4 regions of the Paenibacillus sp. S25 genome follow, and region 2 is predicted to be linked to each of the others. Evidence: a T-box and tRNA genes for the amino acid it is inferred to sense, from the RefSeq annotation. Region 2 holds a T-box; the other regions hold tRNA genes.
What was found. The T-box of region 2 lies ahead of argS (arginine--tRNA ligase). A T-box ahead of a tRNA ligase gene usually reads a tRNA of that ligase, here a tRNA-Arg.

Region 1: it encodes a tRNA-Arg, which carries the amino acid that the T-box ahead of argS (arginine--tRNA ligase) is inferred to sense. The anticodon was not compared.
Region 3: it encodes a tRNA-Arg, which carries the amino acid that the T-box ahead of argS (arginine--tRNA ligase) is inferred to sense. The anticodon was not compared.
Region 4: it encodes a tRNA-Arg, which carries the amino acid that the T-box ahead of argS (arginine--tRNA ligase) is inferred to sense. The anticodon was not compared.

Annotation. Positions count from the first base shown of each region.
Region 1 is NZ_CP073683.1:4,516,561-4,524,211, reverse strand. It holds rRNA gene KAI37_RS19760 (23S ribosomal RNA) at 1-1,013, shown strand, start outside; rRNA gene rrf (5S ribosomal RNA) at 1,165-1,281, shown strand; tRNA gene KAI37_RS19750 (tRNA-Asn) at 1,301-1,376, shown strand; tRNA gene KAI37_RS19745 (tRNA-Ser) at 1,380-1,471, shown strand; tRNA gene KAI37_RS19740 (tRNA-Glu) at 1,489-1,560, shown strand; tRNA gene KAI37_RS19735 (tRNA-Val) at 1,571-1,646, shown strand; tRNA gene KAI37_RS19730 (tRNA-Met) at 1,676-1,752, shown strand; tRNA gene KAI37_RS19725 (tRNA-Asp) at 1,779-1,855, shown strand; tRNA gene KAI37_RS19720 (tRNA-Lys) at 1,884-1,959, shown strand; tRNA gene KAI37_RS19715 (tRNA-Gly) at 1,995-2,069, shown strand; tRNA gene KAI37_RS19710 (tRNA-Arg) at 2,075-2,151, shown strand; tRNA gene KAI37_RS19705 (tRNA-Leu) at 2,164-2,243, shown strand; tRNA gene KAI37_RS19700 (tRNA-Pro) at 2,251-2,324, shown strand; gene KAI37_RS19695 (BofC C-terminal domain-containing protein) at 2,439-3,143, shown strand; gene ruvC (crossover junction endodeoxyribonuclease RuvC) at 3,374-3,877, shown strand; gene ruvA (Holliday junction branch migration protein RuvA) at 3,874-4,488, shown strand; gene ruvB (Holliday junction branch migration DNA helicase RuvB) at 4,539-5,546, shown strand; gene KAI37_RS19675 (SpoIID/LytB domain-containing protein) at 5,776-7,651, shown strand, end outside.
Region 2 is NZ_CP073683.1:2,259,685-2,267,335, forward strand. It holds gene KAI37_RS09995 (YlbF/YmcA family competence regulator) at 81-533, shown strand; gene KAI37_RS10000 (PaaI family thioesterase) at 656-1,078, shown strand; gene KAI37_RS10005 (NUDIX domain-containing protein) at 1,144-1,932, shown strand; gene KAI37_RS10010 (cysteine hydrolase family protein) at 2,000-2,566, shown strand; gene KAI37_RS10015 (nicotinate phosphoribosyltransferase) at 2,686-4,149, shown strand; gene KAI37_RS10020 (MogA/MoaB family molybdenum cofactor biosynthesis protein) at 4,215-4,730, opposite strand; gene KAI37_RS10025 (four-helix bundle copper-binding protein) at 4,993-5,322, shown strand; T-box leader at 5,400-5,659, shown strand; gene argS (arginine--tRNA ligase) at 5,719-7,443, shown strand.
Region 3 is NZ_CP073683.1:5,161,703-5,169,353, forward strand. It holds gene cdaA (diadenylate cyclase CdaA) at 1-303, opposite strand, end outside; gene KAI37_RS22555 (anti-sigma factor) at 525-1,148, opposite strand; gene sigW (RNA polymerase sigma factor SigW) at 1,299-1,865, opposite strand; gene ppc (phosphoenolpyruvate carboxylase) at 2,057-4,849, opposite strand; tRNA gene KAI37_RS22570 (tRNA-Gly) at 5,588-5,658, opposite strand; tRNA gene KAI37_RS22575 (tRNA-Pro) at 5,668-5,741, opposite strand; tRNA gene KAI37_RS22580 (tRNA-Arg) at 5,760-5,836, opposite strand; tRNA gene KAI37_RS22585 (tRNA-Gly) at 5,842-5,916, opposite strand; tRNA gene KAI37_RS22590 (tRNA-Leu) at 5,927-6,007, opposite strand; tRNA gene KAI37_RS22595 (tRNA-Lys) at 6,019-6,094, opposite strand; tRNA gene KAI37_RS22600 (tRNA-Gln) at 6,099-6,173, opposite strand; tRNA gene KAI37_RS22605 (tRNA-Val) at 6,229-6,304, opposite strand; tRNA gene KAI37_RS22610 (tRNA-Glu) at 6,316-6,387, opposite strand; tRNA gene KAI37_RS22615 (tRNA-Thr) at 6,399-6,471, opposite strand; tRNA gene KAI37_RS22620 (tRNA-Asn) at 6,475-6,550, opposite strand; rRNA gene rrf (5S ribosomal RNA) at 6,570-6,686, opposite strand; rRNA gene KAI37_RS22630 (23S ribosomal RNA) at 6,838-7,651, opposite strand, start outside.
Region 4 is NZ_CP073683.1:429,644-437,294, forward strand. It holds rRNA gene KAI37_RS01825 (23S ribosomal RNA) at 1-47, shown strand, start outside; rRNA gene rrf (5S ribosomal RNA) at 200-316, shown strand; tRNA gene KAI37_RS01835 (tRNA-Ile) at 353-429, shown strand; tRNA gene KAI37_RS01840 (tRNA-Ala) at 452-527, shown strand; tRNA gene KAI37_RS01845 (tRNA-Asn) at 532-607, shown strand; tRNA gene KAI37_RS01850 (tRNA-Met) at 642-715, shown strand; tRNA gene KAI37_RS01855 (tRNA-Ser) at 719-810, shown strand; tRNA gene KAI37_RS01860 (tRNA-Glu) at 843-914, shown strand; tRNA gene KAI37_RS01865 (tRNA-Val) at 921-996, shown strand; tRNA gene KAI37_RS01870 (tRNA-Met) at 1,027-1,100, shown strand; tRNA gene KAI37_RS01875 (tRNA-Asp) at 1,126-1,202, shown strand; tRNA gene KAI37_RS01880 (tRNA-Phe) at 1,269-1,341, shown strand; tRNA gene KAI37_RS01885 (tRNA-Thr) at 1,368-1,443, shown strand; tRNA gene KAI37_RS01890 (tRNA-Tyr) at 1,448-1,533, shown strand; tRNA gene KAI37_RS01895 (tRNA-His) at 1,553-1,625, shown strand; tRNA gene KAI37_RS01900 (tRNA-Gln) at 1,643-1,717, shown strand; tRNA gene KAI37_RS01905 (tRNA-Lys) at 1,722-1,797, shown strand; tRNA gene KAI37_RS01910 (tRNA-Leu) at 1,812-1,899, shown strand; tRNA gene KAI37_RS01915 (tRNA-Gly) at 1,906-1,980, shown strand; tRNA gene KAI37_RS01920 (tRNA-Cys) at 1,991-2,062, shown strand; tRNA gene KAI37_RS01925 (tRNA-Arg) at 2,089-2,165, shown strand; tRNA gene KAI37_RS01930 (tRNA-Pro) at 2,188-2,261, shown strand; tRNA gene KAI37_RS01935 (tRNA-Gly) at 2,271-2,341, shown strand; gene KAI37_RS01940 (PAS domain-containing sensor histidine kinase) at 2,543-3,646, opposite strand; gene KAI37_RS01945 (response regulator) at 3,639-4,292, opposite strand; gene KAI37_RS01950 (GAF domain-containing protein) at 4,436-4,885, opposite strand; gene KAI37_RS01955 (Crp/Fnr family transcriptional regulator) at 5,185-5,925, shown strand; gene KAI37_RS01960 (hypothetical protein) at 6,170-6,331, shown strand; rRNA gene KAI37_RS01965 (16S ribosomal RNA) at 6,499-7,651, shown strand, end outside.

The DNA.
Region 1 (7,651 bases), 2.3 Mb from region 2:
CTATGAACCGAAGCCCCAGTAAACGGCGGCCGTAACTATAACGGTCCTAAGGTAGCGAAATTCCTTGTCAGGTAAATTCTGACCCGCACGAATGGCGTAACGACTTGGGCGCTGTCTCAACGAGAGATCCGGTGAAATTTTAATACCTGTGAAGATGCAGGTTACCCGCGACAAGACGGAAAGACCCCATGGAGCTTTACTGCAGCTTGATATTGAATTTGGGTACGATCTGTACAGGATAGGTGGGAGCCGTTGAATCTTGAGCGCCAGCTTGAGAGGAGGCATCCTTGGGATACCACCCTGATCGTATCTAGGTTCTAACTTGGTACCGTGATCCGGTGCGAGGACAGTGTCAGGTGGGCAGTTTGACTGGGGCGGTCGCCTCCTAAAGAGTAACGGAGGCGCCCCAAGGTTCCCTCAGAATGGTTGGAAATCATTCGAAGAGTGCAAAGGCAGAAGGGAGCTTGACTGCGAGACCTACAAGTCGAGCAGGGACGAAAGTCGGGCTTAGTGATCCGGTGGTACCGCATGGAAGGGCCATCGCTCAACGGATAAAAGCTACCCTGGGGATAACAGGCTTATCTCCCCCAAGAGTCCACATCGACGGGGAGGTTTGGCACCTCGATGTCGGCTCATCGCATCCTGGGGCTGAAGTAGGTCCCAAGGGTTGGGCTGTTCGCCCATTAAAGCGGTACGCGAGCTGGGTTCAGAACGTCGTGAGACAGTTCGGTCCCTATCTGTCGTGGGCGTAGGAAATTTGAGAGGAGCTGTCCTTAGTACGAGAGGACCGGGATGGACGTACCGCTGGTGTACCAGTTGTTCCGCCAGGAGCACCGCTGGGTAGCTATGTACGGAAGGGATAAGCGCTGAAAGCATCTAAGCGTGAAGCCCCCCTCAAGATGAGATTTCCCAATTAGTAAGACCCCTTGAAGACGACGAGGTAGATAGGTTGGGGGTGGAAGTGCAGTAATGCATGGAGCTGACCAATACTAATCGGTCGAGGGCTTATCCTAAGCATAAAACGCAATGAGTTTCGGATCCAGTTTTCAGGGTGTAACCTTGAAGGTATGTACAAGTGACATACGACAAGCGCATGGCTATTCATTCACACGATAAGTGATGAACCGAATAACCATACGGTAGAATTTGCTCAACAAATTCATGTTTGGTGGCGATAGCGGAGGGGTTCCACACGTACCCATCCCGAACACGACCGTTAAGCCCTCCAGCGCCGATGGTACTTGGACCGCAGGGTCCTGGGAGAGTAGGACGTCGCCAAGCAGAGTTTTATGATTAATATTCCCTGATAGCTCAGTTGGTAGAGCACTCGACTGTTAATCGAGTTGTCACAGGTTCGAGTCCTGTTCGGGGAGCCATATGGAGAGGTGTCCGAGTTGGCCGAAGGAGCACGATTGGAAATCGTGTAGGCGCCAAAAGCGTCTCGAGGGTTCGAATCCCTCTCTCTCCGCCATAATTATTTTATTGTATGGCCCGTTGGTCAAGGGGTTAAGACACCTCCCTTTCACGGAGGTAACAGGGGTTCGAATCCCCTACGGGTCATAAGTAGTATGGAGGCTTAGCTCAGCTGGGAGAGCATCTGCCTTACAAGCAGAGGGTCGGGGGTTCGAGCCCCTCAGCCTCCACCATTTATTTAAATAGCAGTCCCTAATATTATCGCGGGGTGGAGCAGTTCGGTAGCTCGTCGGGCTCATAACCCGAAGGTCGCAGGTTCAAATCCTGCCCCCGCAACCAATTAACTTTTGAATGTAAACTGCTATGGAACTGTGGTGTAGAGGCCTAACATGCCTGCCTGTCACGCAGGAGATCGCGGGTTCGAATCCCGTCAGTTCCGCCATTTTTACAAAGTTATATTACCCTGTTGGGAGCCATTAGCTCAGTTGGTAGAGCACCTGACTTTTAATCAGGGTGTCGAAGGTTCGAGTCCTTCATGGCTCACCATTCATGAACTTATATGTCATGGATATAATGATATTGCGGACGTGGCTCAGCGGTAGAGCATCGCCTTGCCAAGGCGAGGGTCGCGGGTTCGATTCCCGTCGTCCGCTCCATATTTGCGCCCTTAGCTCAGCTGGATAGAGCGTTTGACTACGAATCAAAAGGCCGGGAGTTCGAATCTCTCAGGGCGCGCCATTAACTTCATAAGCCGGTGTGGCGGAATTGGCAGACGCGCGCGACTCAAAATCGTGAGGGAAACCGTGGAGGTTCGAGTCCTCTCACCGGCATCTATTTCGGGATGTAGCTCAGCTTGGTAGAGCACCTGGTTTGGGACCAGGGGGTCGCATGTTCAAATCGTGTCATCCCGATTCAAAAGAAAAGTCGCTGGAAGCAGCGGCTTTTTTGTTATATTAATATCTTTTTGTATAAATCAGTAATCGTCAGGTCACACTAACACAAAAAGTGGGACGGAAGGGATTACTGTGAAGCGATTAAGTTGGAAAAAACAGATGAAACGGCGCTGGAAACAGTGGAGAAGAACAGTGTGGGCTTGTAGCATTTTTGGTGCGGCTTGTTTGCTGGCAGGGTTGGGTATTCTGTTTTCGAATTATTTGCAGGCTATGTTGTCACAGCCACTCGCTACTACCGTCATGGCAGAGGAGAGCGTGGAGGAGGCTTCACATCTCAGTCCAACTGAAGATCACTCTTCACAGACGCAACTATTGCAAAGTATTCGTGCTTCCGGTATAAGCAGGAAGACCCGTCTATTAACCACCTACGTATGTGGTACGGAAACACTTTCCTTGGGAACACTAAGTTCACAGCAGCTAGAGACCTTACTGAAGCAACATCCCGATTGGAAGGGACGACTTAATACCAAAGGAGAGGTGTGGCTGGAGCGCAGGGTGGAAGACTTGTCAGAGTCATGCAAAGAGCGTGGATACATGGGTTTGAGCACTGACGGCCAGCTTACATTGTATGAAGGGCTACCTAAAAGAGAAAAAGTTATCCGCACTTTTTTTCAATTGGATGTGGGTTCCATGGAGACGGCCTTGCCAGAAGGGGTGTATAAACAACTTCAGCAGGGGATCCGTGTACAGGATATAAATGAGTATAACAGTGTAATCTCCACTTTTAGTGACTTTGCCGTGGAGCGAACACAAAGGGTATTAAAGCAGCACTATTGATTACAACTACGGAGACGTTAGGCATTGCCCATGAGGTGAGGCTTGAAGCGTCTCTTTTTATGTTTTTACTCACGTTTAAATTTTTTCCTCTATTAGATACAAAGTTTTGTTATAATGAAAAGAACGACACATATGTTCGCTTTATATGGTATTTGGCTATGATTATATGAAGAATAACGTCTGGCTATTGTTTAGTTACGCCATGTTTGAGCGATAGGGGAGAGATTTTTTTGCGTTTTTTAGGAATTGATCCGGGCATTGCCATTGTGGGCTTCGGATTTGTAGACAAGATTGGCAGCAAGGTAGTTCCTGTACAGTATGGCTGCATCCAGACGGAGGCCCATACACCGGAAGAAGAAAGGCTGCTTCATGTGTATGAAGGCATGTTGCAATTAATAGATAAATATAAACCTGATGCAGTAGCACTGGAAAAGCTCTTTTTTAATCGCAACGTTACAACCGCTATGTCTGTAAGTCAGGCACGTGGGGTGCTGGTACTAGCTGCAAAACAACGTAATTTGCCTATAGGTGAATACACGCCGATGCAGGTAAAGCAGGCTATTGTAGGGTATGGAAAGGCTGAGAAGAAACAGGTACAAGAAATGGTTAGAATGTTTCTAAAGCTTCAAATTGTGCCCAAACCGGACGATGTAGCGGATGCTTTGGCGGTGGCTATTTGTCATGCGCATTCTTATGGACTAAATTCAAAATTAAATGAGGTATTGCGAAAATGATAGATTTCTTGCGTGGTTCTGTAGCCCATTTGGAAAATGAATATGTCGTTTTAGATGTGCAGGGTGTAGGGTACCGAGTATTTTGTCCGAATCCTTACGCGTTCGCCAAAACTGAAGGTCCAGTGGTTATTTACATTCACCATCATGTAAGGGAAGATGCTATTTTACTGTTCGGTTTTCCGACCCGTGAGGAGCAGCAGCTGTTCCGTAAACTGATTGATGTATCTGGTATTGGACCGCGTGTTGCGCTTGGTATTTTAGGAGGCGGTACGCCTGCTCATGTGGTAACGGCGATTTATCAGGAGAATATCACATTTCTCACCAAGTTACCGGGGATCGGTAAAAAGACGGCACAACGTATGATTCTGGATTTGAAAGACAAGCTGGACGGTATTGGCTCGTTGGGAATGGCAACCGGATTGTTTGCTGAGCCTGTCGTAGAAGAAGGCGAAGGTTCATATTGGGGCGAGGCCCGTGAGGCGCTGAAGGCGCTGGGTTACACTGATGCTGAATTGGATAAGGTATGGAGCAGAATGAAGAAAGATGCGAAACCTGATGAATCTGCTGATATTTTGATGAAGCGGGCTTTGCAACTGTTGTTTGCCGGATAGGACGATGATGTCCGTTAACAAATGTCTGGTGGAAAGAGGAGCGATGGAATATGGATGACCGGATTATTTCCGCCAATTTGATGATGGAAGACCAGACGGCGGAGCTAAGCCTTCGCCCCCGTTATCTAAATGAATATATCGGGCAAAATCAGGTTAAGGAAAATCTGAAAGTATATATTGAAGCGGCCAAAATGCGTAAAGAAGCGTTGGACCATGTACTGTTATACGGACCGCCGGGGTTGGGTAAAACAACTCTTGCTAACATTATCGCCAATGAGTTGGGGGTTAATCTGCGTACAACTTCAGGTCCTGCAATTGAAAGACCGGGAGATTTGGCAGCGTTGCTGACCAATCTTCAAGAGGGTGATGTTTTGTTCATTGATGAGATTCATCGCCTTCATCGTACGGTGGAAGAAGTCATGTACCCTGCGATGGAGGATTTTGCGCTGGACATTATGATTGGTAAAGGCCCGAGTGCACGCTCGGTCCGTCTGGATTTGCCACCCTTTACCCTTATAGGGGCCACTACGCGCGCTGGGCTGCTCTCTGCGCCATTGCGTGACCGGTTTGGTGTTATTAGTCGTTTAGAGTTTTATACGACAGACGAGCTGGCTTACATCGTGTCCAGGAACGCGGATATTATGGAGATTGAAATTGTCGGTGATGCGGCAGAGGAAATCGCATTGCGTTCACGGGGGACACCGCGTATTGCCAACCGACTGTTAAAAAGGGTGCGTGATTTTGCCCAGGTTGCCGGAGACGGTATTATTCATTCTGAGTTAGCTGCAGAGGCGCTAAAGAGGCTTCAAATAGATCCACTCGGGCTTGATGAAATTGATCATAAAATGCTTAAGGCCATGATTCATTCATTCCGAGGCGGACCTGTAGGATTGGACACAATTGCTGCAACTATTGGTGAAGAGAGTCAGACAATTGAGGATGTGTATGAACCCTATTTGTTACAAATTGGTCTTTTACAAAGAACACCTCGGGGACGAACAGTGACTCCGGCGGCATATGCCCACCTTGGAATCCCGATGCCAACGGATCCACGGTGATTAGGAAACATGATTCACTTTTAAAAAAAATCATTGCATGGTTACACGCAAGTATGATGAATACGATATCGGCTGACGGATGATTGAGGGAAGTGAGAGTGTAAGTAAGATTCGAGCGGGTTCATATTTTGGTTTATTCCGCCGATGTATTTAGAGGGACAGACAAGGGTCGAGATCCCAATAAATTACGCAATATAAGTGCTAGACAGCTAGATTGGGGGAGCCAGAAATGAGTGGAGAAGCATTTAACCGAAAAAGTATTTTCGGTGCATGGATGGGCCGGGCCAAACGAGCAGCAGCGATTATGGTATTAGCTACAGTGTGCATACCTTGGTCTTCGGGCGTTCACGCTGCTGCCGCCCAAGAGGATATTCGAGTAGTGATTTTTGCGGATCTAGGTAGCAAATATAAAGCGACCGTCCCCGCTGTAACCTTGAAATCATCAGGAGGTCTGAGTGTTGGACAGAACAGTGGAGGCAGTTTTCAAACTTGGATGGGACTGCCAGACAGTACCGCTCGTTTTAGTGTAGACAGCTATCGGGTGAAGGTACTTGAAGGAAATGAAGCAGCGGCGATAAAAGCGGCCCAAGCCCTGCAAAAGACTAATGATAAACCTACGGTTTTTATCGGTTCAAAAAATGGTAGCTCTGTGTATCAAGTGTACGCGGGAACATATGCTAGTGAACAATCTGCGCAGGCTGCTGTACAGCGGATTTCCTCCGCAACCGGAGCGCAGCCCGAGGTTAAGGGAAACAAGCATTGGTCCACAGGAAGCTACGGAAGCGAGCAGGAAGCTAATCTCGTTCGAACGACAATTGCTGCGGCAGGCTTTGATGCTTTTACTGTGATTCAATCAAGGGGCCAGTATGCTGTATGGGTTGGAGAAGAAAGTAATGACAGCAAGCTGTCGGCTTTGAAAACAGAGCTGGAGAGCAAGCAACCAAGACTCACGCTGTCCAAAGTTAATGCTACTCAAACCGGCCTCATTATAAGACAGGAAGCAGGAGTCACGACCGGCTCGCAGGTGATGTCTCATTACATGCTAAGTGGTTCTGATAATAGCAAGGTAACTGTCAATGGCGGTAATAATGGAATACAAGTGATGGAGAGATCACAGCGTACATATCGCGGCCAGATGGAGATTGGCATGACGTCAGGCCAGCTGGCGCTTGTGAACGAAGTTCCTTTGGAGCAGTATTTGTATTCCGTGGTAGGAGCAGAGGTCTATTCCTCATGGCCAGATGAAGCGCTCAAGGCTCAAGCGGTAGCGGCTCGTAGCTACGCGCTTGCCCAAGGCAATCGGTTTCAGATCGGAAATGTAGTAGATGGTACGTTAAGCCAGGCTTACAACGGTAAGAGCTCGGAACATGCCAATGTCAATGAGGCTGTAGATGCAACAGCTGGTGAAGTCATTAAAAGTGGCGGCAAAGTGGTCGAAGCTGTATTTTCATCTAATGCGGGCGGTGTCACAGCAGATGCTTCCGAGGTGTGGAACAGTGGTGGCGAAGCCTTTGCCAGCGTAGACAGCTCGGGGGATACTTCGGCACAAAAAGGAGCACAGGAATGGTATCATGTACTTCTCTCCAGTGGCAAGACAGGTTATATTCGTGAGGATAATGCTAAGGAACTGGAGGGTGTCACAGAAGCGGGGTTAGACAAAATAACCGTCACTGCGGAAAATACAAATGTGCGTCCTATTCCCCAAATCCAATCGACAGTTACACCAATAGCCAAGGCGCAGCCGGGCGAAGAGATAATTGTATTGGAAAAGGTGCCTCAGTCCGGAGACTATGCATGGGTGCGGGGGCCCTTTACGTCAGCTCAGCTTGCTAAATCCCTGCAAGGGAAAGTCACGGGCACAGTGCCTTCCTCTATTAATCACCTCGATGTCACTAAACGTGGTCCATCAGGGCGAGTGTTGGAGGTTGAAGCGAACGGATCCCCTTTGAAAGTGAAATATCCGGATATGTTTCGCTCAGCGATGGGCGGACTCCCGAGCACACTGTTTGATATTGCGAGTACCGGAAGTTATACTGTATTAGGCGCTGATGGGGCTACTTCTCATGTAAGTGGTACACAAGGCACTCAAATCCTGTCCGCATCTG
Region 2 (7,651 bases):
GAATATTCTAGCGGGTTGCATGCGGTCTGAGTAAAGGGCTGTGTGCAAGGCCGTCTAAGTGAGAAAAGGAGCGATGGACAATGACAGAGGAGCGGTTGCAACAAACAGAACTTCAATCGGCGGCGCGCCAGCATGATCATTTGGTCAATCGCGAAATGATATTGGCAAAAGCCAAAGAATTGGCAGGTATTTTGGGTAGCAGTGAGGAAGTACAGGTATTCCGAAAAGCAGAAGAAAAGATTCAGGATCATGGGCGCATCCAGCAACTGATTGCAACGATGAAAAAGAAGCAAAAGGAAATTGTAGCATTTGAATCCTTGAAGAATCAAAAAATGATTGCCAAAATAGAGGCCGAACTTCAGGAGCTACAGGAAGAGCTTGACGGTATTCCAATTGTAACGGAGTTTCAGCAGAGTCAGGTGGAAATTAATGAGTTACTGCAAATGGTGATTATGGCGATCCGTGATACCGTTGCTGAGAAGGTAAACGTAGAAGAGGGAAAAAGCACTTCCTCGTCAAATTGCAGTGATTAGAATGAAATCTATGGTGTGGAGGCGTAGCTTCCACGCCTTTTTTTCGAAAGCATTTTGCCGTCGTATATGGTTATAGGACATCAAGAGAAATGGGACAACATAGAAGGGATGGAAGCAAGGGAATGGATAAGTTGGGTAAGATGCTAGAGGGAGAGAATAATACTTTTTGGGAGTATTTAGGGTGTGAACTGGTTGCAGCTGATGCAAACGAGGTACAGATCGCTTTGGAGGCCAAACAAGAGCATACCAATGTGATGGGTATTGTCCATGGGGGTGTACTTACTTCATTGATGGATCAGGCGATGGGGATGGTCAGTATGGCTTCACGAAATATGGATCCATGTGTAACGACGAACCTGAATGTTCATTTCTTGTCAGCCATGAGGCAAGGACGACTGGAGGTTAGGGCGCGAATTCTCCATCAGGGAGGTCGAACGATAACCACTGAGGCGGAAGTAAGAGATAGTGAAGGCACACTTGGTTCTACATCTACAGCAACCTTCCGAGTATTACGTACACAAGCAAGTGATTCAGGCAAGGCCTGACACTTGACAAAAATTTTTATTATGTCATAATGAATTTATCAAAACGATATAATATGGTGATGCCAATGGATAGCAATCGTATAAACGAAGAGGCGCAAAAGGCGTCATACAACATTAAGAAATACCGTACCCCGGATGGAGCTCCGGCGGATATCGTTATGTTTACCTTAACGAAGCGGGAGCGCAAGACGGTAACAAAGACATTGCCGATTCGGGAGCTGAAAGTCATGCTCATCAAGCGCCGCAGTTGGCCTTTTGCAGGACGCTGGGCGTTGCCTGGAGGGTTTTGTCAGGAAGATGAATCCATGTATGGAGCTGCCAAGCGGGAGCTGTTAGAGGAAACGGGTGTGGACGGCGGGCATCTGGAGTATTTGGGTGTATATAGTGGACCGGGACGTGATCCGCGCGGGTGGATCATATCGCATGCGTTTTTTGCGCTGGTAGAAGAATGGATGTTGGAACAGCGTCAGGCGGCCGATGATGCTTCCGAGGTCGGGCTATTCACGATCCGCGAAGCGTTGGAGGAATTGGAGCTGGCATTCGATCACCGGGATATCATAGTAGATGCTTATCGCAAAATTCAGTTGCAGATGCTTCAGACGACAATAGCCAAGCAGTTTTTACCGCTACATTTTACACTGGGTGAATTATATCAGGTGATTCAGAGTGTCGTACCGGATTTCGAAGAGCCAAACTTTATTCGCAAAATAACATCGACTCGTAGCAGGCAGGGAATACTGGAAGAGGTGCGTGATGAGAACGGCAAACCGCTCAGTTCCAACCAGTATTCACAAAGACCGGCACAGTTGTACCGTTTTAGTGACAGAGTACCGCGTTTATCTATCTACACGTAACGTCTAATGTAATAGGTTACGCATAGAACGTACAATTTCACTTTGAGGATAAGGAGCTGACCGTACGATGCAGGCACTAATTGTTATTGATTACACGAAAGATTTTGTGGACGGTAGTTTGCCTGTAGGACAACCTGCGATTGAGTTGGATGAACGGATCGCAGCAATTACGCAGGCATATGTGGATCAAGGGGACTTTGTTGTCATGGCTGTGGATTTGCATGAGGAGAACGACCTTTATCATCCGGAGAGCAAACTCTTTCCTCCACATAATATACGTGGAACCAACGGACGACATTTGTATGGAAAGCTTCGTAGCCTCTATGAACAACAAAGTGATCTTATCTACTGGTTGGATAAAACACGGTACAGTGCTTTTGCAGGCACAGATCTGGAGCTCAGGCTGCGTGAACGTGGTGTTCTGGAAGTCCATCTGATTGGTGTGTGTACAGATATATGTGTGCTGCATACGGCTGTAGATGCTTATAACAAAGGTTTTGCTATTACTGTATACAAGGACGCTGTGGCGAACTTTAATCAAGCTGGACATGATTGGGCTTTGGGTCATTTTGAGGGAAGTCTTGGAGCTGCGGTACGGTCGGCTGAGGATACGGTTTTACGCCAGAAGAAGTAAAATAACTTAACGATTGTGCACCAATGTCCGATAACAAAATGGAGCCGTATATTGCTGAATCTGGGCAGATGAGGCGGTCGCCGCCACAAACCTGGGGACAGTCAGAGAGGATGATTACGATGCAGTCAACGAGCCTCGCATTACATACAGATAAATATCAGATTAATATGATGTACGCCCATTGGGTGAACGGAAGTCACCAGCGTAAAGCTGTGTTCGAGGCGTATTTTCGTAAGCTCCCTTTCGGTAATGGATACGCCGTGTTCGCTGGTCTGGAACGCATTGTGAATTACATTGCAAATTTGCGGTTTACAGAAGAGGACATTCGCTACCTGTCTGAACAGGAGGAGAAGTACGATCCCATGTTCATGGAGGCGCTTCGCCAGTTTAAGTTTGGTGGAACGGTCCATTCGATGAAAGAAGGGGCACTTGTTTTTCCAAACGAGCCTCTGGTACGTGTCGAAGGAACGATTATGGAAACGCAGCTTGTTGAGACGGCATTGCTGAATTTTATGAACTATCAGACACTCATTGCGACAAAGGCATCGCGCATCAAGCAGGTGGCAAGTGACGATACACTGCTCGAATTTGGAACACGGCGTGCGCAGGAAGCTGACGCAGCGATTTGGGGAGCACGGGCAGCTTATGTTGCAGGTTTTGACGCGACTTCTAATATGCTGGCAGGCGAGCACTTTGGAATCCCGACGAAGGGGACACATGCCCATTCATGGGTGCAGACCTTTATGACGGAGCAGGAGGCGTTTGACGTGTATGCGAAGGTTTTACCAGACCAGGTTACACTGTTGGTAGACACCTTTGACACGCTGGAAAGCGGTGTTCCTCATGCGATTCGGACAGCAAAAATGCTGGAGAGTCAGGGCAAGCGTATGAATGCAATCCGTCTGGATAGCGGTGACTTGGCTTATCTATCCATTCAGGCGCGGGAAATGCTCGATGCTGAAGGCTTAGATTACGTACAAATTGTAGCTTCCAATGATTTGGATGAAAATACGATTTTTAACCTGAAAGCACAAGGGGCACGTATTGATGTATGGGGTGTAGGAACACAGCTTATTACGGCTTCAGATCAACCTTCGCTTGGCGGGGTGTACAAGCTGGTTGAGCGTGAAGTGGATGGCGAAATGTTGCCGACGATTAAGATCTCGGGTAATCCAGAAAAAGTATCCACACCAGGCAAGAAGGATGTATATCGCATTGTGGATAAGAAGAAAGGGAGAGCTGTAGCCGATTATATTTCTTTCCCGGATGAAGAGCGTCCGCGTAATGGTAAGCGCCTGAAGCTGTTTAACCCTTTGCATCCGTATATGAAGAAGTATGTAGAAAATTATGAAGCTGTACCAATGCTTGAGCCTATTTTTATAAATGGACAGAAGGTATATGAGCTTCCTGAACTGGATGAAATTCGTGCCTACCATACTTCACAGTTGAAACTGTTTTGGCCAGAATATTTGCGGAAGCTGAACCCTGAAATTTATCGTGTAAATCTGAGCGAGAAGGTATGGGAGCTGAAGCAAAAGCTGATCGACAGCTATATGCAGCCCGAAGTTGAAGAAAAAGAATAGTTGGAAGAGGCACCTCATAATGTATGGGGTGCCTTTTTGTGTCGCAGCATGTAGGAAATAGGAGCTTATTTATAAATTTCTCTCATCACATGTCGTAGCTCAGGGACAATAATGCGTTCCATTGCCAAACGAACGGCTCCGCGTGAGCCAGGCATAGAAAATACAGCTGTCTGGCCCACAGTGCCAGCTACAGCCCGGCTTAAGATAGCTGCTGAACCAATGTCCTCAGCAAAGCTTAAATAACGGAAGATTTCCCCAAAACCAGGTAGCTCCTTATCCAGTAGAGAGGAGACGGCTTCATATGTAGTATCACGTGTAGAAATACCAGTGCCGCCTGTCAAAAGTACAGCTTCGATGTCATTCTGTGCCACTGCTTCGGATACTAATTGCTGAATACCTTCGTAGTCATCCTTGACGATGACATATCGAACAACCTTATATCCATTGGTTTCTAGTAGATCCATGAGCAGTCGTCCCCCAGTATCTGTTTCCACAGTGCGTGTGTCCGAGACAGTTACGACCATGCAATTAACCTGTTGCGGGGATTCCTGTCGGTGCTCCTCTACAGAAGACATATTCATTGAAATGCTCACTCCTTGATCGGTGGTTAGACATACACTTTTTACAATAGAGCAATGACTGAGCGTATGCAAGTCAGAAACAGGGGCTAAAAATCCATGTGATTAATATCCTTGCACTTGCACACTGGAATATAGTACACTTCCTTACATAAGTCGGGATTATTTTGTTTTTATTTTATTGAAAGCGCGCACATCAAATGATTAATCTCAAGGGTCAGCGGGTAATAGTACAGCAGGGTCAACAACTGGGAGGTAATGTAATATGAATCATTCATACCAACAATGCGTGGATGCTTGCCTGGAATGTATGAACGCTTGCAATGTATGTTACGTAGCGAGTTTGAAGGAATATGATTTAGCTATGCTGCGTGAATGTATTCGAGTGAGTAGGGAATGTGCAGAAATATGCGGATTTGCTGCTCAAATGCTGCAGCGCGGAACGGATTTTGCCGAGCAAATCTGTGAGCTGTGCGCCAAGGCCTGTGAGGTATGTGCTGCTGAATGCAGCAAGCATTCCCATGATCATTGCAAACATTGTGCAGAAGCCTGTCGTCGTTGCGTTCAGGCATGCCGCCAATTGGTGGCAGTGTAATTACATATATGGAACTAGTGCGTGAAGAGGAAATAAAAGGTTGCTTTCTACTGAATAGGTTTGTATAATGATTGGAATTAACGTCATGGAACGGGAGAGTAGCAGCGGAGCCGTATCATTACAGCGAGCCGGAAGAGGTGTAAGCCGGTATGAGGTCCGATGTGAAGCGCACCCGGGAGACGGTTGATCCAACGAGCAGAGCTTCTAGTAGATCAGCCCGGCAGACACCGTTATTAGTCATTGGAGTGAAATCGCGATTTTGTGTAAGTTAGCTGTAGCTACACAACCGATTTACGAAGAGTGGTACCGCGGGGATATTAAAGTTCTCGTCTCTTGATTTATTTCAAGAGGCGGGGGCTTTTTTTGTTAGATCTTATAAAAAGAAGGAGAGAGATCATGTTGATGAGGATTGCTGCTCAAGCGATATTGGCCCATACGGGCTTGGAGGAGAAAGAAATTTTATCATTATTTGAGGTGCCTCCGCAGCCTGAATGGGGAGATGTGGCGTTTCCCTGTTTTGTGCTGGCTAAAAAGTTTCGAAAGTCTCCACAGCACATTGCACTGGAATTGGCGGAGCTAGTGAATCATGAAGAAGGTTTAACTGCTACAGCATCGGGTGCCTATGTAAATATAACATTGGATCGATCTGTTCATATTCCGCTTATGCTTACTGAATTGAGCAAGGCTGATTTCCTCAGGCCCAATATCGGGCACGGACAGCGGGTAGTTATTGATATGTCCTCGCCCAATATTGCCAAACCGTTTGGTATCGGTCATCTTCGCTCTACTGTTATTGGTGCTGCCTTGTATCGCATTCTTGGTGAAACCGGATATATTCCAATTAGTGTGAATCATCTTGGGGATTGGGGAACACAGTTTGGCAAGCAAATTGCGGCCTATAAAAGATGGGGAAATGAGGAGCAGCTACAACATGATCCGATTGGTGAATCGCTGAAGCTATATGTTCGTTTTCATCAGGAGGCCGAGCATGATCCGACTTTGGAGGATGAAGGCCGCGAGTGGTTCCGACGTTTGGAGCATGGGGATGCTGAGGCTCAACAACTATGGGAGTTTTTTGTTGAAGTCAGTCTGGGTGAATTTGATCGTATGTACCAGCGTCTGAACATTACATTTGACCATGTGCTGGGAGAAAGTTTTTACAATGATAAGATGCAGGCAGTTGTTGCTCAATTAAGAGCAAAAGGATTGCTGGAGGAAAGTGATGGTGCGCTCGTGGTTCGTCTGGAAGATGAGGAACTGCCTCCGTGTCTTATTCTAAAAAAGGATGGGACCACCATTTATCCGACACGTGATCTGGCAACAGCGATTTATCGTCATGAAGTGATGAAGGCTGATCGGTTGCTGTACGTCGTTGGTGGAGAACAGAAGTTGCATTTCCAGCAGGTGTTTGCGGTGCTGAAGCATGCAGGGGAGGCTTGGGCGGAGCAATGTGAGCATGTGCCGTTTGGATTAATGCGGTTTGCGGGTAAGAAAATGTCCACAAGACGCGGAAAAGTTGTCAAACTGGAGGAGGTGCTGGATGAAGCCATAGCGCGTGCTCAAGCCATCATTACTCAGAAGAACCCCGATTTGCAGGAACAACAGGCAGTAGCTGAGGACGTTGGCATTGGGGCGATTATTTTTGGTGATTTAAAAAACAACCGGCTGAATGAAGTGGATTTTTTGTTGGAGGAGGCGCTGACCTTTGAAGGCGAGACCGGGCCTTATGTACAGTATACTCATGCGCGCATCCGCAGCCTTCTGGAGAAAGCTCACGCTCGCGCCGATGTTAATACTAATCCTAGCGACAACGACCTTGTCCAAGATAGCCATTCTCGTGATTTGTATGACGTATCGGATGGAATGTTGGGTGACGCAGGTTGGGCGCTGCTTAAGCAGTTGGGTCGCTATCACGGACAACTGATACGTGCGGTTCGCCAACTGGAGCCTTCGGTTATTGCGAGATTTGCATTGGATACGGCCCAGGCGTTTAACCGTTTTTACGCCAAGGAAAGGATTGTCGATGGTGGACAGTGGCGTATCCAGTTGGCGGAACAAACTGCCGATATTCTGGCATGCGCGCTGCAAGTTCTTGGTCTGAAAGCACCGAATCGGATGTAAGCAAAGCGAACAAAGGGGAGCGAGTTTTTGCTGGCGGGATGACTGCTACCCAGACCTGGCTCTTCCAAAGGAATACTGTAAAAAATTAATCGGTTACAGGCACTTTTGGGTATGTATAAAGATTGTGAGCAGAAAAGAGTTAGACGGGTTACACTAATCGCAGGTATTCCACTGTTTTGCAACCAATTTGTGCATATTTGAAACATTT
Region 3 (7,651 bases), 2.9 Mb from region 2:
CCCAAATAGTTTGCCACGCCCCAACTGTTCTAGTGCACGACGCAACTCAGGCTGAAAAATAATAAAGATAGCCACCACACCAAAGGTGAACATTTGGTTCATCAACCACTTGAGCGTATACAAATCAAACCAGGTACTAACCGCCCAAATGACAACCAGAAACAGAATCCCTTTCAACAATTGAACTGCACGCGTTCCGCGAACAAGTAAAATAAGCTGATACATAATATAGGTTACGATCAAAATGTCGATAATATCTTTAATGGACTCTTTCCAAGTCAGGTCCGCAAAATAATCCAACATGCGCATGCCCCCGCAATTTTCTGTAGTGAGTGGGTGTAATATGTACACAGTATGCTCTCTCTATCTAGGTTATAACGATCAGGCTCACGTTGCAAGCTGTGTGACAAAAGAACCGCTAAAATCAGTAAAATACAGTACAATTCGCCAGCTTCATATACAAAAAAACGCCTTTTCCAGCGGAAAGAGGCGCTCGATATCGTCCTTGCCATTTCAAGCTTCTTTTATGGAGAAGAAGGTCCCCCGAATAAATCAGTAACCTTGTACCATATCCAATCCAAGGTTTGATCAATACTTTTAACCTGTCCTGCAATATGAGCGGTGGACGCTTGATAATAAGAACCATCAATTACAGTTACATTTCCTTCCACATCGCCGTATACACGGGCTTCACCATTTTGCACTGTTAGATCTCCGGCAATGGATTTCCCTTCAGGCACAATCACAGTATCACCCTGAATAACGACTTGATCCAGTTGGCTTCCTTTGACTACCAATTGATGGTCCGTGCTAGAAAAGCTGGCCATGCTTGAGCATATAACAATAAGGAAGAAGGCAGCGGCTGTTACAGCGGGATGCCTTTTCACCCACGTCAGCATAGGCACCGCAGTCTGTCTTTTATGCGGTGGCAAAGCATTCATAATGCGAAATGTCAGCTCATCTGATACACACGGCACTTGATGATAGCGTGTACCGTAAAGCATCGCATCCGTCCGCTCCAGCTCTTTAAAACGCATGCGGCATTCCGGGCAGTCTAACAAGTGCTGTTCCAACTCATGTTTGTCCTGCTCAGACAGGTCGCCATCTAGATAGTCATGCATAAAAGAGACGGCTTGTTTGCAATCCATATGAGCCAATCCTTTCTAATATTCTTCCGTGTTTCTTAACATAACATGCTCCGGCTTAGAAACTTTGCTCATCTTACATACGTTACAACGAGCATTATGTTTCATAAAAACATCTACGCAGACTCTTTTCCTAGAATCTATGCGCATGATCTATAGCTTGTGCTCCAGTTTTTTGCGCAGAAAATCCCGGCCCCTGTGTACTCTTGTCTTAATCGTGGTGACTGGGAGATTGAGCACATCGCTGATTTCCTGTAAGGAAAGCTCCTGCAAGTACCGTAAAACCATAATCGTCCTATATTTATCCGGAAGGCTGTCAATGGCGTCATGAATTAAAGCCTGCGTTTCGGACAGAAGCGTACTCCCCTCGGGGGTAAGCTCTTCACTGGCGAGCATGGCGTACCCATCGACACCTTCCTGATCATTCATTTCAGCATCAAGTGAGTATGTAGGTTTTCTCCTTCGCAGACGATCAATGCACAGATTTGTAGCAATTCGATAAATCCAGGTTGAGAACTTCTGTCCATGATCGTATTTTTCCAAATTACGATACACACGCAAAAAAGTTTCCTGCACCAGATCCTCCGCCTCATGGCGATTACCTAGCATCCGGTAGGAAAGATGAAAAATCCGATCTTTATATAACTCGACTAACTCCGCAAAAGCTCGCTGATCGCCTTTCTGTACCAGCCTCACCAAGCGGCTTTCCATATTATCCACTCTATACTCCCCCAGACTTGCTGATGGGTTACTTACTACATGTTTATGATTATTCATCGTAGTTTAATTTTATCCGGAAATCAACTGTAGTATTGTTACTAACTGCAAGCACACCTGCCATTAATATACAAACAGCACAATCGGGCACCCCATGAGTACCCGATTGCCTGTATTCGTACAACCACACTATATCAGCCCGTATTTCTTAAGCCTGCGGCAATTCCGTTAATCGTCAACAATACCTCACGCAGCATTTCAGTGTCATCACCGTTCTGATCCCGCAGCTCCCGTAGCTCACTTAGCAATTGAACCTGCAAGTAACTTAACGGATCGACATAAGGATTACGTAACCGGATAGATTCCTGAATAACCGGCACGTCGTCCAAAATCTCGGATTGTCCGGTTATTTTCAAAATCAACTCAGATGTCAGCTTGAACTCCGCTGAAATCTGCCCGAAAATGCGCTGCCGGGCCTCTTCGTTATCCGACATCCCAGCGTACTCTTCTGCAATCAGTAAATCCGCTTTAGCGATTGCCATTTGCAGTGTATCAATAAGTGACCGGAAGAAAGCAGAGTCCCTAAACATCGTTTGCAGCACTTTAAGGTTATCCTCATTGTTTTGATAGAAGCTTTGCAAACCTGTTCCAGCCGCATACCATGCAGGTAATAAGTAACGGCTTTGTGTCCATGCAAAAACCCATGGAATGGCACGCAAGTCCTCAAAACGTTCGCTGTTCTTACGCTTGGACGGACGAGATCCAATATTCAGCTCGCCCACCTCAGGCAACGGTGTAGATTCTTTGAAGAAGTTGAAGAAATCTGGATCTCGGAAAATCAAATCCTGATACTTATCCAGTGATACTTGGGAAATGCGGGCGATAATCTCCTCCCAGCTCTCCTCAAACACTTCCTTCTTCCCGGAACGATGATATGCCACAGCCGTAATCAGCGCCGATGTTGCCTGCTCCAAGCTCCGGTATGCGATGCCTCTGAGCGAGTATCGCGATGATAGTACTTCGCCTTGCTCCGTAATCTTGATTCCGCCTCCAATCGTATGAGGAGGCTGAGCCAAAATACTGCGATTAAGTGGCATCCCACCACGACCCAGCGCACCTCCACGACCGTGGAAAAACTTCACTTTTACGCCAAACTCATTAACTACTTCCGTAATGCTGTTCATAGCAACCCGAAGTTCCCAGTTCGCTGTAACCACACCGCCATCTTTATTACTGTCCGAGTATCCCAGCATAATCTCCTGAAGCTGGTCCATCGCAGCCACAGATTGTCGATATACAGACAGGTTCATCAATCTTCTCATAATATCAGGTGCAGCGTGCAGATCATCTATCGTTTCGAACAAAGGAACAGATTGCAGCGTACAGATAACAGTGCCATCCTTCTCGATGCGGAACAGGCCCACCTCTTTGGATAAGACCATAACCTCCAGTAAGTCACTGGCTCCCTGAGTCATACTGATCAAGTAGCTTGTAATGGACTGCTTGCCGAATTCCTCCTGAGCCAAATAAATCGTACGATATACGTCAAGACATTCCTGTGTGCTATCGCTATATTTTAAATACGGTGAAGTAATCGGACGAGGTTCATTCAGCAGCTTTTCCAGCAGATTTATTTTTTCTTCTTCTGACAGCTTACTGTAATCCGACACAATATTCATTTTAGAAAGAATTTCAGTCATCGCATTTTCATGTTCTTGACTATGCTGACGCACATCCAGCGTAGCTGTGTGGAATCCAAACAACTCTACCTGGCGAATCATCTTTTGAATATATGTGTTTGCTACATAATCGGCAAAATGATGACGCAGGCTGTTGTCAATAACATTTAGGTCTGCAATGAGCTCTTCCGCAGAATTATAACGCTCATTGGTGCCCTGTTTGCTTTCATCCAGGATGTTGTTCACTTTAGCAATCATAAATGCTAGTTTAATGCGATAAGGCTCTTTTTCGTTATGCCATACTTCCATCTTTTTAAGTGTAATGTGAGTACGGTCTTCTTCAATAGAAGCAAGCAGATCATCGGAAACTCGCACAATGCTGGTGCTGAAACTCAAGTAACCCATGAGTTCCTTTAACGTGTGCTGATATTCTCTCAAAGCCAGCTTGCGCTGCATACGTAACGTTTCCCAAGTCACATGAGCTGTCACAGACGGATTGCCGTCTCGGTCTCCACCGATCCAGGAACCAAATCTCAGATAAGTGGGTATATGCCATTTTTGTTCGGGATAATATTTGTCCAAGCATCGTTCCAATTCTTGGTATACATCTGGCAGTACATGAAACAAGGTCTCGTGAAAATAATACATTCCGTTTCTTACTTCATCTAATACAGTTGGCTTGCGATCACGCAGCTCATCTGTCTGCCACAGCGTAATTACTTCGTTAAGCAGATTCTCCCGTACCTGTTCACGCTCACGCAAGGTAAGCATCGGATTATCCAGCAGCATGACGTCCTCGGAAATGCGCTTGTGGATATCCAGAATTACTCGTCGTGTCGCTTCTGTAGGATGTGCGGTCATGACCAGCTCCAAAGAGAGCTCTTTCAGCAAGTTGCTAACGTCCTCAGCGGAGAAGCCACCTTGTTTAAGCTCCTGAACGGAACTTTCAATGGAACCGGGCTGAACATCTTCACCAGCGGAATGCTCATAATCCCGCTTACGACGAATACGATGGTTTTGCTCAGCGATATTCACCAACTGAAAATAAATCGCAAACGCGCGAATAACCTGGTGACGAATATCCGTATCCAGTCCGCTGACCATTTGTTTGAAATTCTCATACAACTCCGGCTGATACCCGGCACGTAACGATTTACTTGTCTCACGTATTTTCTCCACGATATCCAAAAGTTCGTTGCCACCCTGATGAACCAAAACCTCACCAAGAATATTCCCTAGAAAACGAACGTCCCGCCGTAGCAGATTGTTGGATTGGTTTTTGTTAGCGGTTAACGTAAGCTCAGTCATGCTTTTCCCCCCATCTGATCTGTTCCACACCATATACAGTTGTAGCAAAGGTACGTATACACACGAAATTTGACACTTTCTTAACATCATACAATAAAAACGCATGAAAAGCTGTAAAATTTACAGTAAAAAATCATCTTTTTGAATTACTTCTTTCGAGAAAATATTGGATTGTTATGAATAAATATGAACTTAATAAATAGAAATGAATGTATACACTAGTGATGCGTGAAACATTATGCACAGCCTCTTATAAAGAGTGTGTTTTTAAAGGTACAAATTCATGCAACATGGTGTGCATATGTTTATTATTTGTTGACAAAGTCAACTCTATTAGCCTTCTATCCACAAAGATATACACAAATTAGCCATTTTCTCAGTGTTTCTAAGGTGTTTCCTCTTTAACACTTCGATTTTTACCCACATAAATAAAGGGAAATGTGTACAACCCAAGAGCAACTGTCGAGTTATCACCATGAATTCATACCATAATAGCTATAGGATTCCTATATTCAAAGGATTTGATCACGAAATTAGCCTTACTGCAGAAGAAAGGGGTACGTTAGAGGGGAAATTCGGGATCTAGGTGTCAAAAGTAACAAGAGCCTATGTACAATATGCACAAGTCATCCCCAACTGTGCATGACAGGAGAGATAATTGCACTAGCTTATATACATAGAAGTACATGTAATGTGGACAAAATAAAAAGAAGCCTTTCGGCTTCTAAGTAATCGGTAAGCGGGTGATGGGAATCGAACCCACGCTATCAGCTTGGAAGGCTGAAGTTCTACCATTGAACTACACCCGCAAAATAGTATCGGGATGACACGATTTGAACATGCGACCCCCTGGTCCCAAACCAGGTGCTCTACCAAGCTGAGCTACATCCCGATATAATTTTTTAAAATATGGCGCGCCCTGAGAGATTCGAACTCCCGGCCTTTTGATTCGTAGTCAAACGCTCTATCCAGCTGAGCTAAGGGCGCAAATATGGAGCGGACGACGGGAATCGAACCCGCGACCCTCGCCTTGGCAAGGCGATGCTCTACCGCTGAGCCACGTCCGCAAAAACAAGATGCGCGTGGAGGGACTTGAACCCCCACGTCAAAGACGCTAGATCCTAAGTCTAGTGCGTCTGCCAATTCCGCCACACGCGCATGTAATACAATGGTGAGCCATGAAGGACTCGAACCTTCGACACCCTGATTAAAAGTCAGGTGCTCTACCAACTGAGCTAATGGCTCTTAATGGCTGGGGATATAGGATTTGAACCTATGCATGACGGAGTCAAAGTCCGTTGCCTTACCGCTTGGCTAATCCCCAATATGCATATGATTCACAATTCCCCAAGATTTCATCCAGGTAAGAGGATGAAAAATGGTGGAGGCTGAGGGGCTCGAACCCCCGACCCTCTGCTTGTAAGGCAGATGCTCTCCCAGCTGAGCTAAGCCTCCATAATATCCTATGACCCGTAGGGGATTCGAACCCCTGTTACCTCCGTGAAAGGGAGGTGTCTTAACCCCTTGACCAACGGGCCATCCTATAACAAGCTCTCAACCGGGTTCGAACCGGTGACCTCATCCTTACCATGGATGCACTCTACCTGCTGAGCTATGAGAGCAAATGGCTCCCCGAACAGGACTCGAACCTGTGACAACTCGATTAACAGTCGAGTGCTCTACCAACTGAGCTATCAGGGAATATTAATCATAAAGCTCTGCTTGGCGACGTCCTACTCTCCCAGGACCCTGCGGTCCAAGTACCATCGGCGCTGGAGGGCTTAACGGTCGTGTTCGGGATGGGTACGTGTGGAACCCCTCCGCTATCGCCACCAAACATGAATTTGCTGTGCAAATTCTACCGTACGGTTATTCGGTTCATCACTTATCGTGTGAATGAATAGCCATGCGCTTGTCGTATGTCACTTGTACATACCTTCAAGGTTACACCCTGAAAACTGGATCCGAAACTCATTTGCGTTTTATTTTAGGATAAGCCCTCGACCGATTAGTATTGGTCAGCTCCATGCATTACTGCACTTCCACCCCCAACCTATCTACCTCGTCGTCTTCAAGGGGTCTTACTAATTGGGAAATCTCATCTTGAGGGGGGCTTCACGCTTAGATGCTTTCAGCGCTTATCCCTTCCGTACATAGCTACCCAGCGGTGCTCCTGGCGGAACAACTGGTACACCAGCGGTACGTCCATCCCGGTCCTCTCGTACTAAGGACAGCTCCTCTCAAATTTCCTACGCCCACGACAGATAGGGACCGAACTGTCTCACGACGTTCTGAACCCAGCTCGCGTACCGCTTTAATGGGCGAACAGCCCAACCCTTGGGACCTACTTCAGCCCCAGGATGCGATGAGCCGACATCGAGGTGCCAAACCTCCCCGTCGATGTGGACTCTTGGGGGAGATAAGCCTGTTATCCCCAGGGTAGCTTTTATCCGTTGAGCGATGGCCCTTCCATGCGGTACCACCGGATCACTAAGCCCGACTTTCGTCCCTGCTCGACTTGTAGGTCTCGCAGTCAAGCTCCCTTCTGCCTTTGCACTCTTCGAATGATTTCCAACCATTCTGAGGGAACCTTGGGGCGCCTCCGTTACTCTTTAGGAGGCGACCGCCCCAGTCAAACTGCCCACCTGACACTGTCCTCGCACCGGATTACGGTACCAAGTTAGAACCTAGATACGATCAGGGTGGTATCCCAAGGATGCCTCCCTTCAAGCTGGCGCTCAAAGTTCAACGGCTCCCACCTATCCTGTACAGATCGTACCCAAATTCAATATCAAGCTGCAG
Region 4 (7,651 bases), 1.8 Mb from region 2:
GTAATGCATGGAGCTGACCAATACTAATCGGTCGAGGGCTTATCCTAAGAATAAAACGCAAATGAGTTTCGGATCCAGTTTTCAGGGTGTAACCTTGAAAGTATGTACAAGTGACATACAACAAGCGCATGGCTATTCATTCACACGATAAGTGATGAATCGAATAACCGTACGGTAGAATTTACGATGTAAATTCATGTTTGGTGGCGATAGCGGAGGGGTTCCACACGTACCCATCCCGAACACGACCGTTAAGCCCTCCAGCGCCGATGGTACTTGGACCGCAGGGTCCTGGGAGAGTAGGACGTCGCCAAGCGATATCCTTTAAAGGATGATGAAGTTTTACATGTTAGGGCCTTTAGCTCAGCTGGTTAGAGCGCACCCCTGATAAGGGTGAGGTCGGTGGTTCGAGTCCACTAAGGCCCACCACTTCTAGAATAACAAAAAGATTGGGGCCATAGCTCAGCTGGGAGAGCGCCTGCCTTGCACGCAGGAGGTCAGCGGTTCGATCCCGCTTGGCTCCACCAATATTCCCTGATAGCTCAGTTGGTAGAGCACTCGACTGTTAATCGAGTTGTCACAGGTTCGAGTCCTGTTCGGGGAGCCATGTTTTGAATATTTCTGAATTTTATATATAAGGTGGCGGCGTAGCTCAGCTGGCTAGAGCGTACGGTTCATACCCGTGAGGTCGGGGGTTCGATCCCCTCTGCCGCTACTCGGAGAGATACCCAAGTGGCTATAAGGGGACCCTCTGCTAAGGGGTTAGACTGCGAAAGCGGTGCGAGGGTTCGAATCCCTCTCTCTCCGCCATAAATTTATTGGAATCAGAACTTATTTTGTAAGGCCCGTTGGTCAAGGGGTTAAGACACCTCCCTTTCACGGAGGTAACAGGGGTTCGAATCCCCTACGGGTCATAATATGGAGGCTTAGCTCAGCTGGGAGAGCATCTGCCTTACAAGCAGAGGGTCGGGGGTTCGAACCCCTCAGCCTCCACCATAAGAAAATTTGATAAATCCCTTTTAATGTCGCGGGGTGGAGCAGTTCGGTAGCTCGTCGGGCTCATAACCCGAAGGTCGTAGGTTCAAATCCTGCCCCCGCAATTAATTTCCTATTGGAAATGCCTCTGGAACTGTGGTGTAGAGGCCTAACATGCCTGCCTGTCACGCAGGAGATCGCGGGTTCGAATCCCGTCAGTTCCGCCATTTTAACCTCATATATAGTTAGCATATATAGTGCGGATTATATGGTGTAGTAATAAAACAAATTATGGCTCGGTAGCTCAGTCGGTAGAGCAGAGGACTGAAAATCCTCGTGTCGGCGGTTCGATTCCGTCCCGAGCCACCTTTCAAGTGGGAAATGAGTAATGTGCCGGTGTAGCTCAACTGGTAGAGCAACTGACTTGTAATCAGTAGGTTGGGGGTTCAAGTCCTCTCGCCGGCACCATTTTGGAGGATTAGCGAAGTGGCCAAACGCATCAGACTGTAAATCTGCTCCCTTACGGGTTCGGTGGTTCGAATCCATCATCCTCCACCAGTCTTTTCATAATCATATGGCGGTCGTGGCGAAGTGGTTAACGCACCGGACTGTGACTCCGGCATTCGTGGGTTCAAGCCCCATCGGCCGCCCTTTATTCTTAATTTATTGGGGATTAGCCAAGCGGTAAGGCAACGGACTTTGACTCCGTCATGCATAGGTTCAAATCCTATATCCCCAGCCATTAAGAGCCATTAGCTCAGTTGGTAGAGCACCTGACTTTTAATCAGGGTGTCGAAGGTTCGAGTCCTTCATGGCTCACCATTTATAGTTATTTTGCGGTCGTGGCGGAATTGGCAGACGCGCACGGTTCAGGTCCGTGTGGGCTAACCCCCCGTGGAGGTTCGAGTCCTCTCGACCGCACCATATTTTGCGGACGTGGCTCAGCGGTAGAGCATCGCCTTGCCAAGGCGAGGGTCGCGGGTTCGATTCCCGTCGTCCGCTCCATTATCCATACGGCGCCATAGCCAAGTGGTAAGGCAAAGCTCTGCAAAAGCTTCATTCCCCAGTTCAAATCTGGGTGGCGCCTTGACTGCTCATTATGGATTTAAATATGCGCCCTTAGCTCAGCTGGATAGAGCGTTTGACTACGAATCAAAAGGCCGGGAGTTCGAATCTCTCAGGGCGCGCCATTTCTTAAAAAAAGTATAATGTCGGGATGTAGCTCAGCTTGGTAGAGCACCTGGTTTGGGACCAGGGGGTCGCATGTTCAAATCGTGTCATCCCGATACTGATTTGCGGGTGTAGTTCAATGGTAGAACTCCAGCCTTCCAAGCTGGTAGCGTGGGTTCGATTCCCATCACCCGCTTTTTGCTATAGCGGATTCTTGTTGCCTCAGTGGTGACACCTTATAAATAAAGAGAGCCTGTCTGGGGACAGAGCTCTCTCTTTTTTTGTATTTATTCTCATGTACCCACAATGTGTTGATTATTCATAATCTCGGTATCGGTGTATATCGTTCTGATCCATACAACTGGTATACACCGATAACCGATCTAGTGGACAGTTTTTACACGGGAATGGTCAGCTGGATGGAGGTTCCCTCATCTGGAGCAGAGGTCATGCTCATAAATCCCCCTACCCCTCTAGCTCGTTCTTCCATACTAAACAATCCAACTCCTTCTCCTTGGGACTTTCCAGAGAATCCAATGCCCTCATCCCGAATGGTCACTTGTATCATTTCATCTTGATCCTCAACGTCGACATATGCCTCCGCTACATCTGCGTATTTGGCTACATTCGTTAATGCCTCCTGTACAATCCGATAAATTGCTATTTCCTTGCGAATATCAAGGCGTTTACGTAGAGTGCATTGAAAATGCACCTCAATCCCGTAATGAGAACAGAAGTTTTCAATATAGGTTCTTATAGCTGGTACGACACCCAAATCATCCAGAACTGAGGGACGAAGTTCCCACGCTAGACCACGAACATCTTTGATGATGTCGGTCACCTGCGAACGAAGACTCTCCAGAGCAGCACTAGGTTGTTCGGCAAGTTGGCTGTCTAACTGAATAATAAGTGAAAATAAGCTTTGCCCTATCCCATCATGTAGCTCTCTTGAAAAGCGTTTACGTTCTTCTTCCTGTATTTGCATGACTTGCGTCATCATAGACTGGAGTTCTGCTTCTACCTGCTTCAGTTTAGTGACCTCATTGCGGATCGCTAAGTACTGATAGGGTTTACCTTCCTCGTCCATAAACGGAACGATCGTAGTATTCACCCAGTAGTAGCTGTTATCTTTAGCTCGATTACGTATTTCTCCTTGCCATACCTCACCTGAACGGATTGTAGTCCACAGGTTTTTCATGAAGGCAGGGGTATGATAGCCTGAATTAATGAGACGATGATCCTGACCGATCAGCTCTTCACGACTATATTGCGAAATCTCACAGAACTTGTCGTTCACGTACTGAATAATACCTCGATGATCGGTCAAAGCAACGATGGAAGACGTATCTAGAGCAAATTTAAGATTGGATAGTTGGTGGAGTGAGTTACGCAGTGCATGGAGAAAAGGGGACTCTGGTATATAAATTTCCAGATCATTCAGCAGTGTATCGGTTGATTCACCAAAGGCATGCTGCAGTAAAGGATTAGAAGGTTCATTCATAATGGAGCAGCCCCTTTTTTAGTGCGAATTTGACTAGCTCAGGTCGTGTTTTCAAGTTAAGCTTCTCCATAAGGTTACTTTTATGGGACTCTACGGTTTTGACGCTAATCACAAGGTGCTCGGCAATTTCCTTGTTGGCATATCCTTTGGCTACCCACGATAGAATCTCCTTTTCCCGCTCAGATAAGGATTCATAGGGTCCGGCTATGCCTTCCTGTTTGATTTTGTCCAGATATTCACTCATCAGTCGTTTGGTTGCATTCGGGTACAAATAGGCACTACCCTCGGCTACAGACTGGATGGCAGCGAGCAACTCCTCGTGAGGTGCGCTTTTTAAAATATATCCGGATGCTCCAGCCTGAATGGCCCGGAACAGATATTCTTCATCATCATGCATCGTTAAAATAAGGACTTCTGTATCGGGCAACTGTTTTTTTAATTCAGTGGTTGCCGTGAGACCATCTTTGCCAGGTGGCATGCTAAAATCCATGAGCACGACATTAGGTTGTAGCTCCACTGCCTTGCGGATTGCCTCATCCCCGTCTGCTGCATCTCCTACTACCTTGATACCGTTTTTGCCGTCCAATAGGGCCATGAGGCCAGAACGTACGACAACGTGATCATCCACTACTAGTATGCGAATCAATTTGTCATCCCCTCGAACGGTAAAAAAACCGTGCGTTTTGTCATAATCATAGCAAATTTTAGGGATTTCAATCAACAAAGATAGTTAGGGACAGTCATATCAAGTATTTTATGAGTTTCATTATCTACAGAAACATTGTTGATCTATGGAATAAGAGGGTAAGCACATAGTTGGCTAAGGCGTTGAGCGACTTGAGTGGCCTCGGCTACATCAGACTCTGTGAACATCCTCACATCACGATTACCAAGAAGCAGCACACCGTTGGGCAGATCCCCTGTGCTGGAAAAGGGAATAGCAACAGCAGAGTGAAGCTGCTCGGCCAGCATTAGTGCACATTCCTGACGCATACGTATACTACCTGATAGCAAAGCACTTACAGTCACGGTACGTCCCAAGCGAACAGCCATCCCGGCAATACCATGACCAATCTTAAAAGAAATAAGGCGATAGCGATTGCTTCGGCTACCGGAGGCGTAATACCAATGCAACTTACCACCCGACTTGGACATAAATGCAAGGGCAGTGAGATCACCATAAGTAGTATCTCTCAATTGGTTCAGTTCTTTTCGCATTTCATCCGTTATTTGTAGCATAGAAGACACATCCTTTTTCATAACCAAACTATATCTCTAATTCATTGTAGTTCCGGCAGTTACAAAAGTAGATCAGGGAACCCCCTGATCTATAGGCGCAGGAAACACTGACTTTTCATCAGGTCGGGTAAGGAGTAGGGAAAAGGCCGATAAATGGGGTGTTAGCTTACATCTGGAGTGATATTTATCACAGCAAATCAGGGAGTAGGAAGGTATAAAATCAGGTGTTCTCCCGATAACAACCCAGGCATTAAAACATTATGATATAGATATCAGGTAAACACGAGGAGGACGCTAACATGCAAGCCACTTGTATGGAACGGTTTGGGGACGAAGCGGAACGCACGGGAATTCAGATTTATTTGACAGAAGAACATTTTGATCTGCTAAAAGATATTATGTCCTGGAAGAAGGTAAAGGCAGGCGTTATGCTTTTCCGAGAGGGCGATGATGCAGAGCAGCTTTATTATATACATTCAGGTCATGTTAAACTTCGAAAATCGACAGAAGATGGTAAAGAACTGATTCTGACCATTCAGCATCAAGGCGACTTAATTGGGGAATTTAGCGGGATAGATGGAGAAGAGTATAGCTGCACTGCGGAAACAGCCGATGTGTGTGAGTTAGGCGTCGTGCTTGTTAAGGATTTGGAGTCGCTCTTGTCCAAAAATGGGGAAATGGCACTTCAGTTCATCCAGTGGATGGCGATGAAGCAACGCATTATGCAATCGCGTTTTCGGGACTTACTGTTGTATGGTAAAACTGGAGCACTAGCGTCTACATTGATCCGTGCTAGCAATACATGTGGCGTGGCTGTGAAGGATGGCATTTTACTAAATATGAAGCTAAGTCACTCCGAATTAGGTGAGATGATTGGAGCGACCCGAGAGAGTGTGAACCGGATGCTGAGCGCGCTGAAAGAGCAAGGAACTTTAGATACAAGGGATGGAAAGATTGTCATTCACGATCTCAAGGTATTACGTGGCATGTGCTGCTGTCCTTCGTACGGCCAATGTGCCCATGAAATTTGTCGCCTCTAATATTATGAATACCATTAGGCGGGGTCCAAGAGACTTCGCCTTGCTGCATGTCTTCTAACAATCTAGCACATGGGGTAACGAACAACATAGATTACAAAAAAGACTAATCAACGGTATAGCGGCTAATTACCAATAATGTATTTATAGTAAATGAAACTGAACACATGACATTTTATGAACTAGCTGTTCTGAAATAACGTTGGAGCTAATAATGGTTGACTAAAAGGTGGAAGGGATTATACGTTTGGAAAAAGGAATTATTTACAAGTTGCTTTCTTTTGCTGAAAATGATATATTATTTGAGCTGACAACAAAACAGCAGTTTCAAAAGCGAAAAGCTTGGGTGAAACGATCTTCAAAAAAAGAAAAAAATAACCCTTGCATTTTTGAAACGAACATGATATGATCTTATAGCTGCTGAAAAACGCAGCGAAAGAGAAATATTTGATCTTTGAAAACTGAACAACGAGTGAGTAAAACGATTTTGTTCGCAAAATCAAACAAGAGATATTTTATCTCGTCAGTTTCAAAATGAGCTTATCGCTCTTTCTATAAACCAACTTCGGTTGGTCTTTAATGGAGAGTTTGATCCTGGCTCAGGACGAACGCTGGCGGCGTGCCTAATACATGCAAGTCGAGCGGGGTTAATTAGAAGCTTGCTTCTAATTAACCTAGCGGCGGACGGGTGAGTAACACGTAGGCAACCTGCCCACAAGACAGGGATAACTACCGGAAACGGTAGCTAATACCCGATACATCCTTTTCCTGCATGGGAGAAGGAGGAAAGACGGAGCAATCTGTCACTTGTGGATGGGCCTGCGGCGCATTAGCTAGTTGGTGGGGTAAAGGCCTACCAAGGCGACGATGCGTAGCCGACCTGAGAGGGTGATCGGCCACACTGGGACTGAGACACGGCCCAGACTCCTACGGGAGGCAGCAGTAGGGAATCTTCCGCAATGGGCGAAAGCCTGACGGAGCAACGCCGCGTGAGTGATGAAGGTTTTCGGATCGTAAAGCTCTGTTGCCAGGGAAGAACGTCTTGTAGAGTAACTGCTACAAGAGTGACGGTACCTGAGAAGAAAGCCCCGGCTAACTACGTGCCAGCAGCCGCGGTAATACGTAGGGGGCAAGCGTTGTCCGGAATTATTGGGCGTAAAGCGCGCGCAGGCGGCTCTTTAAGTCTGGTGTTTAATCCCGAGGCTCAACTTCGGGTCGCACTGGAAACTGGGGAGCTTGAGTGCAGAAGAGGAGAGTGGAATTCCACGTGTAGCGGTGAAATGCGTAGATATGTGGAGGAACACCAGTGGCGAAGGCGACTCTCTGGGCTGTAACTGACGCTGAGGCGCGAAAGCGTGGGGAGCAAACAGGATTAGATACCCTGGTAGTCCACGCCGTAAACGATGAATGCTAGGTGTTAGGGGTTTCGATACCCTTGGTGCCGAAGTTAACACATTAAGCATTCCGCCTGGGGAGTACGGTCGCAAGACTGAAACTCAAAGGAATTGACGGGGACCCGCACAAGCAGTGGAGTATGTGGTTTAATTCGAAGCAACGCGAAGAACCTTACCAGGTCTTGACATCCCTCTGACCGGTCTAGAGATAGACCTTTCCTTCGGGACAGAGGAGACAGGTGGTGCATGGTTGTCGTCAGCTCGTGTCGTGAGATGTTGGGTTAAGTCCCGCAACGAGCGCAACCCTTATGCTTAGTTGCCAGCAGGTCAAGCTG